DNA from 4 places in the Roseomonas chloroacetimidivorans genome. Region 1 is predicted to be linked to each of the others. Evidence: predicted binding sites of a transcription regulator. Region 1 holds the regulator's gene; each other region holds the start of a gene.
The links. The regulator LexA, encoded in region 1, represses DNA repair genes until DNA is damaged. The targets are predictions, from matches to a motif close to TGTTCTANNTANGTTC.
Positions count from the first base shown of each region.

Region 1 (4,187 bases):
CGACGCTGCCGGACGGGCAGCGATGGTGGATGTCTCGGCCAAGGCCGAGACGGTGCGCGAGGCCACGGCCAAGGGCCGCATCACCATGCAGCCCGAGACCCTGGCCCTCATCGCCGAAGGCCGGGCGGGGAAGGGCGACGTTCTGGGCGTGGCCCGCCTGGCGGGGATCATGGCCGCCAAGCGCACGGCCGAGCTGATCCCGCTCTGCCACCCCCTGCCCCTCTCCTCCGTCTCGATCGACCTGGAGCTCGCCGCGCCGGATGCGGTGGAGATCGCCGCCACGGCCCGCACGGCCGGCCGCACTGGCGTCGAGATGGAGGCGATGACAGCCGTCACCGTCGCCGCGCTGACCATCTATGACATGGTGAAGGCTGTGGATCGCGGCATGCGGATCGAGGCCGTCCGCCTCACGCGGAAATCCGGCGGAAAATCCGGTCTCTACGAGGCGCCCTGATGATCCCGGTGGCGGAGGCACTGCAGCGCATCCTCGCGGGCGTGTCGCCCACCGGCCCCGAGACTGTTCCCCTCCCCGAGGCCTGGGGCCGCGTGCTGGCGCGCCCCGTCCTCGCGCGGCTGACCCAGCCGCCGACTGATGTCTCGGCGATGGATGGCTATGCCCTGCGCGCCGCGGACGCCACGCTGGGCGCGCGGCTGCGCGTGACCGGCGCATCTCCGGCCGGGCATCCCTTCGCCGGTCCGGTCGAGCCGGGCGAGGCGGTGCGGATCTTCACCGGTGGCACCGTGCCGCCCGGGGCCGACGCGATCCTGCTTCAGGAGGACGCGACGGCTGAGGACGGGCATGTTGTCGTAAACGAGGCGGCCCGTGCCGGCCGCCATATACGCCGCGCCGGCCTTGATTTCGCGGCTGGCGACGAATTGCTGTCCCCTGGCCGACGTTTGACGGCGCGCGACATCGGGTTGGCGGCTGCTGCCAACCACCCTTGGCTGCAGGTCCATCGCCGCCCCCGCATCGGCATCCTCGCCACCGGCGACGAGATCGTGCTGCCCGGCGAGGCCATTCCCGCCGGCGGCATTGTCTCCTCCAACGCCCATGCCCTGGCCGGGCTGGTGCGCGGGGCCGGGGCCGATCCGCTGGTCCTGCCGATCGCCGCTGACGACCGTGACGCCATCGCCGCTGCCGCAGAAGCCGGTCGACGATGCGACCTGCTGGTGACCACCGGCGGCGCCAGTGTCGGCGAGCATGACCTCGTCCAGGCCGCACTTGGCCCTCAGGGCTTCTCCCTGGATTTCTGGAAGATCGCGATGCGGCCGGGCAAGCCGTTGATCTGGGGCGACCTGCGCGGCACTCCATTGCTCGGCCTGCCCGGGAACCCGGTTTCGGCCATGGTCTGTGCCGTGGTCTTTCTCATCCCGGCCTTGCGGCGTCTCTCCGGCCTGTGCTCCGGCCCGGTCGAGACGCGCAGCGCCGCTCTGGGGCAGCCCATGGCGGCGAATGACCGCCGCCAGGACTTTGTCCGCGCATCCCTTTCGCGCGATCCCACGGGCGGCCTGGTGGCCACTCCCTTCCCGGTGCAGGACAGCTCCATGCTGGCCACCCTGGCCCGGGCGGATGCGCTGATCCTGCGGGAGCCCCACGCGCCAGCCCTGGAGGCGGGGGCAAGCGTACAAGTTGTGGAACTTTCCTCTCTGGGCGTGTGAAGGCGGCATTGACCGACGCGGGAGAACTTTCATAGAACTTCCGTGTCGGTTGCCCGTTTGTTCGTGCATAAGACTGCCCCCCTCGCCCCCAGGGAGATGCCGGCCCATGCTCACCCGGAAGCAGCACGAGCTGCTCACCTTCATTGATAAGCACCTCCGGAACACCGGGTTCTCTCCGTCCTTCGAGGAGATGAAGGAGGCGCTGAACCTCAAGTCGAAGTCCGGCATCCATCGCCTGATCACGGCGCTGGAGGAGCGCGGCTTCCTGAAGCGCCGCGCCCATCGCGCCCGTGCGCTTGAGGTGCTGCGTATGCCCGACAGCCTGGCGCCCCGCGCCGCCCAGGCCGCCGTGGCCGCTGCTGCCCCGGCCCCCGCCCCGGCCTTCGCGCCGAACGTTATCCGCGGAAATTTCGCGCCGAACCTTCCCGGCGCCGTGCGTACGGCGAACGATGCCGCAGCGGTGCATTTGCCGCTTTATGGCCGGATCGCCGCCGGTCTGCCGATCGAGGCGCTGCGCGACGGGGGCGAGAGCGTCGAGGTTCCGGCCGCGCTGCTGGGGGGCGGCGAGCATTACGCGCTGGAGGTGGCCGGCGATTCGATGATCGAAGCCGGCATCCTGGACGGCGACACGGTGATCATCCGCCGAGGCGACACCGCCGAGAACGGTGCCATCGTGGTCGCGCTGGTGGATGAGAACGAGGTGACGCTGAAGCGCCTGCGCCGCCGCGGCAACTCGATCGCGCTGGAGGCGGCCAACCCGCGCTACGAGACGCGCATCTTCGGCCCGGACCGCGTGAAGGTGCAGGGCCGCCTTGTCGGCCTGGTCCGCCGTTATCACTGAAAAGCCTCAGAGAAGCATGACGAGTCCCGGGGGAAGGCATTCTCCCCGGGCTTCTTTCATTCCGTCTCGGCCGGCGGCTCGGCCTGGGGCTGCGTCCGCGGGACGGGCTCTGGCGGCACCCAGGGCCGCCGCCCCCGCGCTGCCCGGTCCGAAAGGATGGTCACGCCCGCCGGGGTCAGCCAGATCGCATGGGCACCGTCCCGCCAGACGCTGATGCGGTCGACATGCGGCGTCTGCCGGCAGCGTCCCCGGATGGGCTCCAGCGAGATCATGATGGCCGCCTGCCCGCATCCCGTCTCCACCAGAACCGGCGGGGGCGGCGGAGCCGGGCCACGCCGCGGCCGGGGCGCCTCGCGCGGGGGTTGGCGCAGCAGGATGGCCGCCTGCGCCTCCGGGCGCGGACGAAGGAGGCAGGCCAACATGGTGCAGGTCGCCGCGCCATGCGCCGCTTCACCATCACGGGGAAGGGGCAGGCCGCCCTCCTCCCCCCAGCTCCGCAACCAGGATTCGCGGATCAGGCGGTTGGCGCCGGAGCTCCGCTCGGACAGCACGCCGGATGGAGTGGCCAGGGCGAGCATCCGCCCATCGGCCGCAACCAGAATATCGGGCGGCACGACCAGCAGGCCGGAAAGCAGCCCCAGCGCCATGACCGGCACGCCCGCCCAGCGCCAGGGAAGGCGCCAGAGGCAAAGCCAGCACAAGCCCAGAGCGAAGACCCCCAGCCCCCAGCCCGGAATAGGTGGCGCGGCCAATGCGGCGCCGGGCCAGGACGCCACGACACGTCCGGTCAGCAGCGTTGCGTCCACTCCCCAACCCATGACGGACAGGGCCGGTCCTTCGAGCCCGAGGGGCATCAGGAACAGGGCCAGCATCCCCGCCGGCATGACGACAAAGGTGGTCAGCGGCACGGCGATGCCATTCGCCACCACGCCATAGAGCTGCAGCCGCCCGAAATGGTGCAGGCCGAAGGGCGTGGTGGCCGCACCTGCGACCAGCGAAGTGGTGACCAGCCCCAGCACCACCAGCGCCGCCCTTCCGTGCCAGCCTCGCGCCCGCAAGGTCCGGCTCGGCCCACGCAGCGCCTCCGCCGCCGCGATCAGCGCCAGCACGGCGGCGAAGGACATCTGAAAGGAGGGCCCGGTCAGCGCGGCGGGGTTGGCGAGCAGGACCAGCCCCGCCGCCAGGGCGAGGGCCCGTGGTGAAAGCGCCCGCCGCCCCGTCAGCACCGCAAGGGTCACCAGCGCCGCCATCACAAAGGAGCGCACCATTGGCACCCCCGCCCCGGTGAGCAGCGTATAAGCGCCCCCCAACACGAGCCCCGCCAGTGCCGCGCCTCCTTTGGAATCGATCCGCAGCGCCAGCCAGGGAATGGCGGCGATGGCCGCGCGCAGCAGTACGAAGCCAATTCCGATGACGACCGCCACATGCAGGCCGGAGACGGAAAGCAGATGCGCCAGGCCAGCATCGCGCAGATCCGTCAGCGCGGCGGCGGGGATACCGGATTGCGACCCGGTAAGCAGCGCCGTCGCGACGGTGCCCGTGGCGCCGGGCAGCGCGGCGGTGATGCGGGCCTCGATGGCCGCGCGGAGACCGGCAAAGAGCGGCGCGTCTCCCTGCACGAGGATCTGTGCGGGATTCAGCGCGAAGCCCGACCCTGCCAACCCGCCGAAATAGGCGCTGCGCTGGA
Region 1 covers NZ_JBNBZS010000001.1:87,066-91,252, forward strand. The annotation lists gene moaC (cyclic pyranopterin monophosphate synthase MoaC) at 1-454, shown strand, start outside; gene ACO1BU_RS00405 (molybdopterin molybdotransferase MoeA) at 454-1,659, shown strand; gene lexA (transcriptional repressor LexA) at 1,766-2,500, shown strand; gene ACO1BU_RS00415 (ComEC/Rec2 family competence protein) at 2,557-4,187, opposite strand, start outside.

Region 2 (4,187 bases), on a different contig from region 1:
AGGGCTCAAGCTCCCCAGAGCCCTCCTGTCCACGGGGCCACCAGGCCCCGCTCCATCTCGGGCAGCGCTTCCGTCCCCCGCGCCGAGCTCTGGGGAGGTTCCCCGGAAGGGGCCGCCCTCCTCGGCGGCGGGTACCGAAATGGCCGCAGCCTTGATGGCCCCCTTAACCTTCTGGCAGGGCGGCCCATGAGAGCGCCAAGCCTCCGATGGCCACTATTGGTCAGCGCCGGCCCTGGGACCGGCGGGAATCCTTCTCCGACGATGTGGCTCGTGTAGGATTGAGCGGGGCGTTCAGGCGTCTGCGCTGGCCTCCCCCCGCCCGCTGGTTTCAGCGCCATAATACCGGGTTTCGCGGCCTATCTGCTCGCGATCCTGGCTGGCTCCTTCACGGCGGTGATGCGGACGGCCTCCGTGAACACCAGTCTGGCGCTGGACTGTTTCGGGCTGATGGAATTCGGACTGCACTCCGCCCCGCCTCCTGCGTGCCTCGGGCGGGCTGATGATGATCGCGGGGGGCGATGCTGGTGGTGCGGTACTGAGCCGTCGCCCTTTCTACTCCATCTTCAGGAACATGAAGCCCGCGGCTGCGAGCAGGCAGACCATGGCCGCGAGGTAGTTCCAGCGCAGCGGCTCCCCCAACACCGCAACCGAGAAGACGGCGAAGACGGTCAGGGTGATCACCTCCTGCATCACCTTGAGCTGCTGCCCGGAATAGGTGCCGTAGCCCAGGCGGTTGGCGGGAACGGCGAGGCAGTATTCGACAAAGGCGATGCCCCAGGACAGGAGGATCGCGGTCCACATCGTCCATCCCGGCCGCTTGAGATGCCCGTACCAGGCCAGCGTCATCACGACATTCGACGCAACGAGCAGAAGCGGCGTGAGAAGCCAGGTCGGCATCATGTCTCCGTGGAATTTGCGCGGGGTGGCGCCGCGTTAAAGGACGGGTTCAACGGCCCGCGCGGGCTCGGCCGGCGGCAGACGCCACAGCAGGAAGAGCATGATCGCCATGGCCGGCAAGGCGGCCGCCGTGGTCAGCAGGAAGAAGCCGGACCAGCCCAGGGACTCCGCAAGCCAGCCGCTGGAGGCACCAAGCGTCCGCAGCGGCACGGCGGCGAGAGAGGAAAGCAGCGCATATTGCGTGGCGGTGAAGGCGCGGCTGGTGAGGCCGGAGAGGTAGGTGACGAACGCCGCGTCGGCCAATCCGTCGGTGAAGTTCTCGATGCCGACCTGAAGCCAGAGCATGGGCATGTCATGGCCCGCATGGGCGAGGGCGACATACATCAGGTTCGACAGCATTTGGCCGAGGCCCGTGACGACCAGCGCCCGCGCCGTGCCGAGCCGCGCCACCACCCAGCCGCCGGCCAGCGCGCCGCCCAGCGTGGCGAAGAGGCCGAAGACCGTGCCGACCGCCGCCACATCCTCCCGCGAGAAGCCGAGGGAGCGGTAGAAGGGCGTGGTCATGACGCCCGCCAGAGCCTCGCCCAGCTTGAAAAGGGCGACGAAGAGCAGGATCGCCAGCCAGAGCGGGCGGCCCGTGAAGTCAGCGAAAGGCTGCACGACGGAGACGCGCAGGCGCTCGGCCCATGGCAGGGACTTGGTGGCGGCCAATGGCGCCTCGCGCGAGGCGAGGGTGGCGAGGACGCCCACCAGCATCAGCGCGGCGGCATAGGCATAGGCGCCGCCCCAGCCCAGCGCGCCCACAAGCCAGAGCGTGCCGCCGCCGCTGGCCAGCAGCGCCAGGCGGTAACCCCAGACATAGCAGGCTAGGCCGTAGCCCTGCTCTTTCTCCTCCAGGATTTCGATGCGGTGGGCGTCCACCACGATGTCCTGGCTGGCGGAGAGGAAGGCGACCAGCGCTGCCAGCATGGCTGTGCCGACAGGGCCTGTGGTTGGGTCACTGAAGCCGGTGGCGAGGATGGCGAGGATGAGAAGGGGCTGGATCAGCAGCAGCCAGCCCCGCCGGCGACCGAGCCGCGACAGGAAGGGCGCCGCCACCGAATCCAGCGCCGGCGACCAGAGGAATTTCAGCGAATAGGCCAGACCGATCAGGGCGGTGAGGCCGATATCGGTCAGTGACAGTCCGCTTTCCGTGAACCACTGCCGCAGCACCTGGCCCGCCACCAGCGGCAGCGGCACGCCGGAGGAGAAGCCAAGGGCAAGAAGGATGAGAAAGCGTCGTTCGCGGAGCAGGGACATGGGGCGCGAAACTGCCACGGTGCGCGCGGCGACGCCACGCAGGCCAGGCGGTGCCCTGCGATGCGGAAAGGATCAATCAGGCGTGCCGCGGCGTCCCGCGCGCACGCCCCGCGAGCCGGGGCCCGGGGGGCAGCACCGGCCGCGCGACGGCCGGGTGCGGCGCCGCGCCCGGCCGGAGGGCGCCGGGCTTTAGCGGCCCCGGCCCGTCTTTTCCTGCAACTCGTCGATCCGCTTGGAGGCCTCGGCCTTGGTCAGGTTCTCGTCGAACTCCTCGCCAGCTTCCTCGGAGAGGGTCTTGAGATAGGAGGCCTGGGCACCGGTCAGGGGCTCATCGCCCGTGGTCCAGTCCTTCGGATCCTTGACGGTGTTGGAGCCGGGCTCAGGATCGGCCTTCGGGTTATGGTCGGTGGTGTGCTTGGTCATGCGGGCATTCCCCTCGATTAGCGTTCTCTAAACGTTCGCACGCGAGGGCGGTTGCCTCCCGGAGGCTTCGCCGTCAGAGCGTCAGAGGGCGGATGGGGCACCCTGCATCCCCGGCGGAGAGGACGGTCATGAAGGTCAGGATGGGCGAGATCACGGGCGGGGAGGCGCGGGGGCTCTATGCGCGCAAGCCGGTGATCCTGATGCCGCTGGGCAGCCATGAGGACCAGGGGCCGCATGCGCCCATGGGGGACTACCTGCTGGCAGAGCTGGTGGCCGAGCGCATCGCGCGGGCGGCGACGGAGGCAGGGACCGAGACGGTGGTGGCCCCGGTCCTGCCTTTCGGTAAGGCGGACTTCTTCGGTGCCATGCCCGGCGGGATCGCACTGTCGCACCAAGCGTTCAGCTTGGTTCTGACGGAGATGATTGAGGCGCTGCTGCGCCATGGGCTGGACCGGATCGTCGTGCTGAACGGCCATGGCGGCAATGCGCCCGTGATCCACGACGTGACGCAGCGCTTCATGCTGGCGGGGAAGGGGATCTTTCCCTGCTTCTACTTGTGGAAGGTCGCGGGGGCGCTGCTGCCCGAGGTGATGGGGGCGGAGCGGGCCCGGAAGGCCGCCGGCCATGGCGCCGACCCACTGGCAAGCATCGCCATGCATCTGACGCCGGAGCGGATGCGGCCGGACCTGGTGCCATCGCCGCGCGAGGAGATGCCGACCTGCCTGGGACTGCTCTTCATGGGCTGGGGCGCGGTGTCCTTCGAGGGGCATGAGGTGAATGTGCCGACGGAGTACGACCTGCCCTCTCCGGACGGGGTGGGAACGGGGGACCCACGGCTTTCCAACGCGGAAACGGGGAAGGCCCTGGTGGAGCGCCTGGTCGCGATCGGCGCCGGTTTCGTGCGGCACTACGCCGCTCATCCCCGCCAGTGAAAAGGTGAAGAGGCGCTGGGGGGAAGGATTCCGTTTTTCCCAGCCTTTTCCCTTTCACCACCTCGGCAGCGGTGCCTTTACCCATGCTTCGCCCGCCCGGTCCGCGCCCGAAGGCAGCGGGTCCTTCGGGTGGTCCATCCAGGCGAGCATGTCGCGGATCACGGTCGGGGCCTGAAGGTCGCGCAGGGGCATGTGGTGGATGCCGTCGTAATAGGCGATGCGGGCCGGGGTATTGGGCGGCAGCGATTCCAGCAGGGCGCGGGTGGCGATGGGTGGAACGAGCTGGTCGCGCGCGCCATAGACAAGCAGGGTGGGTGGCACCTGCGGCCCCAGCCTGGGACCGGCGGCCAAGGCGTCGTCCATCAGATCCACCAGGCCGATGGTGGTGTCCACGCGGGTGTCGCGGATGGTCAGCGGGTCACGCGCCATGCGGCGCAGCGCGGCGATGTTGTCGGTAGGGCTGATGCCCGGCACGCCGGAGGAAACCGCCACGCGCGGCACCGTATGGGCCAGCACCGCCATCAACCCGACCACGATCCCGGGCATGGTGATGCGCCCCCAAACGGCAGGCGCAAGCAGGATATAGCCCGCCGCCGGCGGTGGATTCGCGGAGGTGCCGGTGAGAAGGAGGACGGC
Region 2 covers NZ_JBNBZS010000009.1:134,141-138,327, reverse strand. The annotation lists gene ACO1BU_RS07930 (DMT family protein) at 553-897, opposite strand; gene ACO1BU_RS07925 (AmpG family muropeptide MFS transporter) at 934-2,196, opposite strand; gene ACO1BU_RS07920 (DUF3072 domain-containing protein) at 2,386-2,619, opposite strand; gene ACO1BU_RS07915 (creatininase family protein) at 2,748-3,551, shown strand; gene ACO1BU_RS07910 (alpha/beta hydrolase) at 3,606-4,187, opposite strand, start outside.
Region 2: ACO1BU_RS07920 (DUF3072 domain-containing protein) is a predicted target of LexA. The motif match lies at 2,641-2,656, and genes of this name have one in related genera.

Region 3 (4,187 bases), on a different contig from region 1:
TAGATATGGGCATAGCCGTCGCGGACCATTGGGGCGCGCGAATTGATGTTCTCGAACAGGTTGTGGTCATAGGTAACGTATCGTGCACCGGTATCGCTGTCAGAAGAGCCGTTCAGCGACGCCTTGTAGTGATCGTGGATGTAGTTGTTCGAGATCGTGACGTATTCCACGCCGTCCTTCATATCGAGAAGGCCGTCGTAATAGTCCTTGCCGTGATCCGTGTTGCTATAGAGTTCGTTGTGATCAATCCAGATATTGTGCGACTCACCCTCGATACCGATGGCATCCCCGGGGCCGTCATGCACGTCGTGGATCGTCAGGTTCTGAAGGATAAGGTTGGATGAGCCCTTCGTGATCTGGAAACCGATCCCGTCAAAATCCGCGCTGGTTCCAATGCCGATGACCGAGACATTGTGGACGTCCGCCAGCTTAATGACGTCAGAACCGGTGTTGGCAGCCGTGATCTCGCCCTTGACGTAGATGGTGATCGGCGAGTCCGCCGCCTTGTCGATGGCTGCCAGCAATTCCTTGCCGGTTGTCACCATCACGACCGTTCCGCCGGCTCCGCCGGTGGTGCCGCCATTCTCTGAAGCATAGCCGTGAGCTTCGTCGGAATCGGACATAAGCGCAGTCCCCGTAAGTGCAGCGCAAGCTGCTCTGTCGACGGAATGGGGTCTCGTCACCTCTGTGTTCGTGGCGGCCAAGTAGAAGTCATGAAAATCCCGGATGAGAACATGACTTGAAGAAGTTTATTCCGGCGTGGTCGCGATGCGCCGTGCCCAGTTCTTCCGAACGGGCTCAATCTCAGACGAATTGTTGGTATCAGCGGCTTGCGGGAGGCACCAACAGGAAACCACACGGATTCGTGAGGTGGGGTGTAGTTTGTCGGTTTCCGGCCAGAGCGGTCCTAAGTTTTAGGTATTGGATGCTTTTTCTCACGAAACCGTGAGGTTCCCCGCCTGGCGATGCTATGGATCAGAGCCTGGGCGGGTTCATCAATCTAGTTGAGGGCGCGGCTGATTGACCGGATTCCCAGGCGCTATTGCTACAGATGCGGTGACGCGTGCGGATGTTTCAGGCCGCCATCAACGGCGGTGGGTACGCGGTGGCGCATTCTCTTCTTGCGCCTCGTCATCCAACACCAACGCTTCCATTCCCGCGCGCCAGGTCACATGCCAAGTCTGCGGCCGTCCAGCGCGGCAGCGCAGCAGATCCAGCGTCCATTGCGGGTCGCCCAGATCATGCATCGACCCACCAGCGCGGCCCGTGATGCGCCAGCGCGTGGTGGCAAGAGAGGGACCTTCATCCTCTTCTGTTTCGCGTAACAGAAGGCCGATTCCACCGCCAGTTTCAGCCGCGAGCTGAAGGCGCCGCATCGCCGTTGCATCCGGCCTTTCACCCAGTAGCAGCACAGCCGAGACTGCGGAGCAGCGCAGCGCCTCTTCCGTCGCCCAGAGCGCATCCACATGGTTGCCGGGCTGCGCAACGATCAGGCGGGATGGTGGCAGGCCGAAGCGGATCAGGCCGGGCGGCCAGGGATCGGGATCACGCGCAATCCAGAATACCGTGCCGCCGGATCGCGCCATCAGCAGCGCGGCGAAACCGATCGCCGCCCCTGCTCCGTCTGATAGAAGCTCGTGTAGCGCCGCGCGCGGCAGCCCGCCGCCAGGCAGGGTACGGTCCATTTCCGGGCAGAGGGGAATGACGGGCGGTTCCTCACGCCCCGCAAGGCCGGCGCGCTCGATCCGCGCGACTCGGGCCCGAAGCGCGGCCAGGACGGCGTGCCTGTCCATTCCATCACTTCCACCGGCATTTTCGGCGGATAGTGCCGTATCGCGCTTCACGGATTGGGAACGCGTCTCTTCCATACCTCCGGAGATGGGGTGGGAAGCGGTAGCGGCCCAGGGCCGGGCAGGCGAATCGGGGAGCATGCTTGTTCATACTATGTTCTTGTTTGTCCCGCACGCTTGATGGAGATGCCGTTCCGGTTTCGCCGAAAACATCCCGGTGAAGCGGCCAAACCGTCCGAAACACTGCGGAGGCTGAATTCTGGGATGATTGCGCGGCGCACTCTTCTTGCTCCGCTCCCGCTCTCGACCTGCACCGACCTGCCGCTGAGGAAGGTCGCGGATACGCCTATCGCCTCTCTGCTCAGTACCAGCTTCGCGGCGCTACACGGCGATGGGGCAGGGGGCCTTGCTCGGTTCGGCGGTGGCCGTGGCACCAGGGCCTGGTGGCTTGTGCCGCCCACGCCCTGCCGGGAGGGACTCGCATGGTCTGGTTACGGCGTGGGGATGGCGCACTCCCCCGCCGCGTGCCCGTCCTGGCGCGGAGCCCGCATATGGATCTCGCTTTCCTGGAGCATGAGAGCAGACTGCTCACCGCCGCCGGTCTCAGTCCTGAGGTTGTGGAGACGGGCGATTTGGTCTGGGCCGCAGGCATGCCCGGAATTGGTCCGGGCGTGGCGGCCGGCATGGTCGAAGTTCCGGATGCCATCCTGCCGGGCTTCGGCCGAGGCTTCACCGCGCAGCTGGGGGCGCTCATGGGCTATTCCGGCGGCCCGGTGGTGCGGAAGGACGGGCGGCTCGTCGGGCTTGTCTCGGCCTTGCCAGATGGCGGGGGCGCGAGGGCCCTCGCCTGGATCACCGGCCTGGACCTCGGCGGTTTGGCCAGTGGCCGGAACCGCCGGGTCTTCATCCTCTCCATCCAGCAGGTGATGGAGGAGGCCTCGGCTAGGTCATGCCTAGCGATGCTCGGCTATGCCTCGCCTGGAATGCAGGGCGCCTGGAATGCAGGGCCACGACGCGCCATGGCCCTGACAGTGCATGGCATCTCATAGCCTGGCAGCAAGAATGCGCAGCGGCTCAGCCTCGTTGCCGGATATCCCAGGGCGCGCGTGCCGCTTCGCGCTCCGCCTCCAGTCGGTTGATGCCGATATCGGAAAGCATCCGATCGTCGAGAGTGGCCAGGAGGCGGCGCTCCTCGATCACACGGACCATGCGCTCGAGCATTGCCAGCCAACCGAAGGCCGGAACGCGGCGGGTGGCGGCAGCCTCCCGAGCGAAGGCGCCGCGATGGATGACGTGACCAGACATGATCTGCGATCTCCCTCTGGATGGTGTCGCGAGAGGATAATCGGCTCGCTATCGTCATAAGGGAAACGAGTTGTTTTGAAGTGCGGCATCAGCGATATTGATGGCGCTATGATCACCATTCCCGCTGGCCTCGACCCCGACCTGCTGCGCTCCTTCGTGCTGGTGGCCGAAGGCGGCAGCGTCACCCGCGCCGCGCTGCGCGTCGGGCGTACGCAATCCGCAGTGTCCATGCAGATGCGACGGCTGGAGGAGACGCTGGGACAGCCTTTGCTGCTGCGCGGCCCGCGCGGGCTCAGCCCCACGCCGCACGGGCTATGGTTACTGGATCGCGCGCGGCGCCTGCTGGCCATGCATGACGAGATCGTGGCGAACTTCCGTACGCCGGAGATCGCCGGGCATATCCGCCTGGGATCGCCAGATGACTATGCTCTGCTCTGGCTGCCCGAGATCCTTGCCGGCTTTGCGGAGGCGCACCCTGCTGCCGAAGTGGAAGTGGTCTGCCTGCCTTCCAACGACCTGCTGAAGTGCTTCGACAAGGGCGAACTGGACATCACCCTCTTCTCCGGCGGCAACGAGGCACCGGGCGTGGCAGCTGAGACGCTCTGGCGCGGGCCGCTGCGCTGGGTTGGCTCGGCGGCGCGGCAGACGCATCTGATGCGCCCCTTGCCGCTGGTTCTCTCTCATGGCGGCTGCACTTGGCGGATCGCGGCCACGAACGCGCTGGCGCGGGCCGGGGTGCCCTGGCGCATGGCCTATTCCTCCGCTTCCCAGACCGGCACGCATGCTGTGGTGCTGGCCGGGCTTGGCGTGACGGTGGGGTTGTCTGTCTCCTTGCCAACGGGGCTTCGGCTACTGGGGCCTGAGGATGGCATGCCGGAGTTGCCGGATCTCGAGATCGCCATGTTGCAGCATCCCGGCGCTGCGGCGGAGGCCTTGGCGAACCACATCCGCGAGGGCTTCCGCACCCAGCCCGGCACGAGCGCCCGCGCCGCCTGAACTGTCTTCCCGCCCGCCGCATCGGGCTGGCGGATGGTTCTTGATGCCAGTCCGGGCACGGCAGGGCCGGCCCTGGCACGGAATGGGTTGCGTCGC
Region 3 covers NZ_JBNBZS010000023.1:90,163-94,349, forward strand. The annotation lists gene ACO1BU_RS18340 (pectate lyase family protein) at 1-623, opposite strand, end outside; gene ACO1BU_RS18345 (ImuA family protein) at 1,086-1,793, opposite strand; gene ACO1BU_RS18350 (S1 family peptidase) at 2,234-2,839, shown strand; gene ACO1BU_RS18355 (YjiS-like domain-containing protein) at 2,865-3,095, opposite strand; gene ACO1BU_RS18360 (LysR substrate-binding domain-containing protein) at 3,204-4,091, shown strand.
Region 3: ACO1BU_RS18345 (ImuA family protein) is a predicted target of LexA. The motif match lies at 1,935-1,950, and genes of this name have one in related genera.

Region 4 (4,187 bases), on a different contig from region 1:
CGTCCTGATCGGTGATCCCGTCCACGATCTGCGTCATGCGGGGCACGGCAATCTGGGCGCGCACCTCTGCCAGTTCCTGGGCCATCAGCTCCAGGCGCCGGGGCCGCGAGGAGAGGATCTCCAGCAGCTCGCGGATGCTGGCCGCAATCTCGTCCAGCTCCTGCTGGATCTTCTCCCGCTCCAGCCCGGTCAGGCGGCGCAGGGTCAGTTCCAGGATGCCGCGCGCCTGCGCCTCGGTCAGGCGCACGGTGTCGTCATGCACAACATTGCCAGCGTCATCCACCAGCGCAAGCAGCACGCCGATGTCGCCAGCTGGCCAATCCTTGGCCATCAGCGCCTCGCGCGCCGCCGCCGCATCCGGGCTCGCGCGGATGATCCGGATCACCTCGTCAATATTCGCCACGGCAATGGCGAGGCCGATCAGGATATGCCCGCGATCCCGCGCCTTGTTCAGCCGGAAGCGGCTTCGGCGGGTGATGATCTCCTCGCGGAAGCGGATGAAGACCTGCAGCGCATCCCGCAGTCCCATCTGCCGGGGGGTGCCATCATCCAACGCCAGGAAGTTCACAGGGAAGGAGGTCTGGAGATTCGTGAAGCGGTAGAGCTGGTTCAGCACCACCTCCGCCGTCGCGTCCTTCTTGATCTCGATGACGATCCGCATGCCGTCGCGGTCGCTCTCGTCCCGCAGGTCGGAGATGCCCTCCACCTGCTTGGCGCGGGCCAGATCGGCAATGCGCTCGATCAGGGTCGCCTTGTTCACCTGGTACGGCACTTCGGAGACGACGATGGCCTGCCGGCCGCCCCGCATCTCCTCGATCTCGCAGCGCGCGCGCACGGGAATGGAGCCGCGGCCGGTCTCGAAGGCCGCCCGGATCCCGGCCCGGCCAAGGATCAGCCCGCCCGTCGGAAAATCCGGGCCGGGCATGATTTCCATCAGCCGTTCCAGCGAGACATCCGGATCGGCTATCATCGCCAAGGTCGCGTCGATCACCTCGCCCGGATTGTGGGGCGGGATGTTCGTCGCCATGCCGACGGCAATGCCGTTGGAGCCGTTGACGAGCAGGTTCGGATAGGCGGCCGGAAGAACCTTCGGCTCCTGGGCGCTCTCGTCATAGTTTGGACTGAAATCGACGGTGTCCTCGTCAATCCCGGCCAGCAGCGCCGCGGCGGACTTGGCCAGCCGCGCCTCGGTGTAGCGCATGGCCGCCGGCGGATCGCCGTCCATGCTGCCGTAATTGCCCTGACCGTCGATCAGGGGCACGCGCATGGAGAAGGGCTGCGCCATGCGGACCATGGCGTCGTAAATCGCGCTGTCGCCGTGCGGGTGGTACTTACCCATCACGTCACCGACGACGCGGGCGGACTTCTTATAGGGCTTGTCCGCCGTGAACCCGTTCTCGTTCATCGAGAAAAGGATCCGGCGATGCACCGGCTTCAGCCCGTCCCGCGCATCCGGCAGGGCGCGCGCCACGATCACGCTCATCGCGTAATCGAGGTACGAACGCCGCATCTCCTCTTCGAGGGTGACCGGCTGTGTCTCGTCGAACGGCCGCTCGTCCGAGGGGCCGCCGCCTTCCGTTTCGCTCACTTAATGCTGTCCAATTCGATCAGAACGGAATGTCGTCATCGAGGTCGGCCTTGGGCGCATCCCAGCCACCGCCACCGCCACCGCCGCTACGTGGCTTGCTGGCGCCGCTACCACCGCCGGAGGGCCGCCCGCCGGCAAAGCCACCGCCGGAGGAGCCACCACGGTCGCCGCTGAAGCCGCTGCCCCCGCTAAAGCCACCCTCGTCGCTGGCGGCGCCACCCTGGCCACGGCCACCGATCAGGGATAGCTCACCCCGGTACTGGCGCAGCACGATCTCGGTCGTGTAGCGCTCCTGACCCTCATTGGTGGTCCACTTCCGGGTCTCGAGCTGGCCTTCCAGATAGACCTGGTTGCCCTTCTTCAGGTAGCGCTCGGCGATCTCACCCAGCTTCTCATTGAAGATGGCCACCGAGTGCCACTCGGTCCGCTCCTGCTGATTGCCCTCGCGGTCCTTGTAGCGCTCGCTGGTGGCAACCCGCAGGTTCACCACCTTCCCGCCGTTCTGGAAGTTCCGCACTTCCGGATCGCGCCCCAGCGTGCCGAGGATGATCACCTTGTTGACGCCGGCCATGCCACCCACATCCTTGCCCGGCCGGGCTCCCCCGGCCGAAATCTCACCATATCACATCCCGCGGCGCTGCGAGCCATGCCGCAAGGACCGGGGCCGCGAATCACCGCTGCCCGCGAAGGGAAACCCTCGCGGGGCGCGGAAGCTACCCCCCGGGAGGTGGCGAGGCCACCCCCCGAGGGGGAGCGGTCGGGGCGCCCCCCGGCGACCCCTTCCCGCCACCATTATATGGTGGCACAACCGTGTGAACACAATGCGAACGTTCGCTTCTGCAAAGGTCGGATTGCCCCGTGCCTGACAGTCTTCCCGAGACAGCCAACCGCCTTGCCAACCGGGGCGCGCTTGAGATCGGCAGCGGCGGCCATATCCGCATCCGCGGCGCCCGGCAGCACAATCTGAAGAATGTGGACCTGGATATCCCGAAGGGAACGCTCACGGTCATTACCGGCCTGTCCGGCTCCGGCAAGTCCAGCCTGGCCTTTGACACCATCTATGCCGAGGGCCAGCGCCGCTATGTCGAGAGCCTCTCGGCCTATGCCCGGCAGTTCCTGGAGCTTCAGCAGAAGCCGGATGTGGACAGCATAGAGGGCCTCTCCCCGGCCATCTCGATCGAGCAGAAGACCACCTCCCACAATCCCCGCTCCACGGTCGGTACGGTCACGGAGATCGCCGACTACATGCGCCTGCTCTGGGCGCGGGTGGGCGTGCCCTATTCCCCGGCCACTGGCCTGCCCATCGAGGCCCAGACCGTCTCCCAGATGGTGGACCGGGTCATGGCCATGCCCGAGGGCACCCGCCTTCTGATCCTTGCCCCCATTGCCCGGGGCAAGAAGGGCGAGTGGAAGAAGGAGATCGCCGAGCTCCAGCGCCGGGGCTTCGAGCGGGTGAAGGTCAACGGCACCCTCTACCGGATCGAGGAGGTGCCGACCCTCGATAAGAAGAAGAAGCACGACATCGAGGCCGTGGTGGACCGCGTGGTGGTGCGCGAGGGCGCCCAGCAGCGTCTGGCGGACAGCTTCGAAACCGCCCTCGGCCTCTCGGACGGTGTCGCCTATGTGGAAGGCGCCGATAGCGGGGAGCGGACGGTCTTCTCCTCCCGCTTCGCCTGCCCGGTTTCCGGCTTCACCATTGAGGAGATCGAACCCCGGCTCTTCTCCTTCAACTCACCCCAGGGCGCCTGCCCGGAATGCGACGGCCTGGGCACCGAAACCTTCTTCGACGCCGCCCTGGTGGTGCCGGACGATGAGAAGACCATTGCCGAGGGCGCCGTGGCGGCCTGGGCCGGTGGTTCCTCCTCACCCTATTACGATCAGACCCTCGAGAGCCTGGCGCGGCACTTCAAGGTCTCGACCAGCACGCGCTGGGCCGACCTGCCCAAGGCGGTCCGGGAAGCCATCCTGCACGGCACCTCGGAGGTCGTGACCCTCAAGTATAAGGACGGGCTGCGCGCCTATGAGGTGAAGAAGCCCTTCGAGGGCGTGATCCCGAACCTCCAGCGGCGGAAGCGCGAGACGGACAATCCCTGGGTTCGCGAGGATCTGCAGCGCTACCAGTCCGACCGCCCTTGCCATGTCTGCCACGGCGCCCGTCTGAAGCCCGAGGCCCTGGCGGTGAAGGTGGCCTCCCTCGACATCGCCGAGGCCTCAAACCTCTCCATCCGCAAGGCCATGGAATGGTTCGAGGGCGTTTTCGACACCCTTACCCCTCAGCGTCAGGAAATCGCCCGCCGCATCCTCAGGGAGATCAACGACCGCCTTCGCTTCCTCGTGGATGTCGGGCTGGACTACCTTTCCCTGTCGCGCGGCAGCGCCAGCCTTTCGGGCGGAGAGAGCCAGCGCATCCGCCTGGCGTCCCAGATCGGCTCGGGGCTGACGGGCGTGCTCTATGTACTCGACGAGCCCTCGATCGGCCTGCATCAGCGGGACAATGAGCGCCTGCTCGGCACGCTCCGCCGGCTGCGGGACATTGGCAACACCGTGCTGGTGGTCGAGCACGATGAGGACGCGATCCGTGCCGCTGACTACTTGGTGG
Region 4 covers NZ_JBNBZS010000056.1:26,367-30,553, forward strand. The annotation lists gene gyrA (DNA gyrase subunit A) at 1-1,588, opposite strand, end outside; gene ssb (single-stranded DNA-binding protein) at 1,608-2,159, opposite strand; gene uvrA (excinuclease ABC subunit UvrA) at 2,504-4,187, shown strand, end outside.
Region 4: uvrA (excinuclease ABC subunit UvrA) is a predicted target of LexA. The motif match lies at 2,403-2,418, and genes of this name have one in related genera.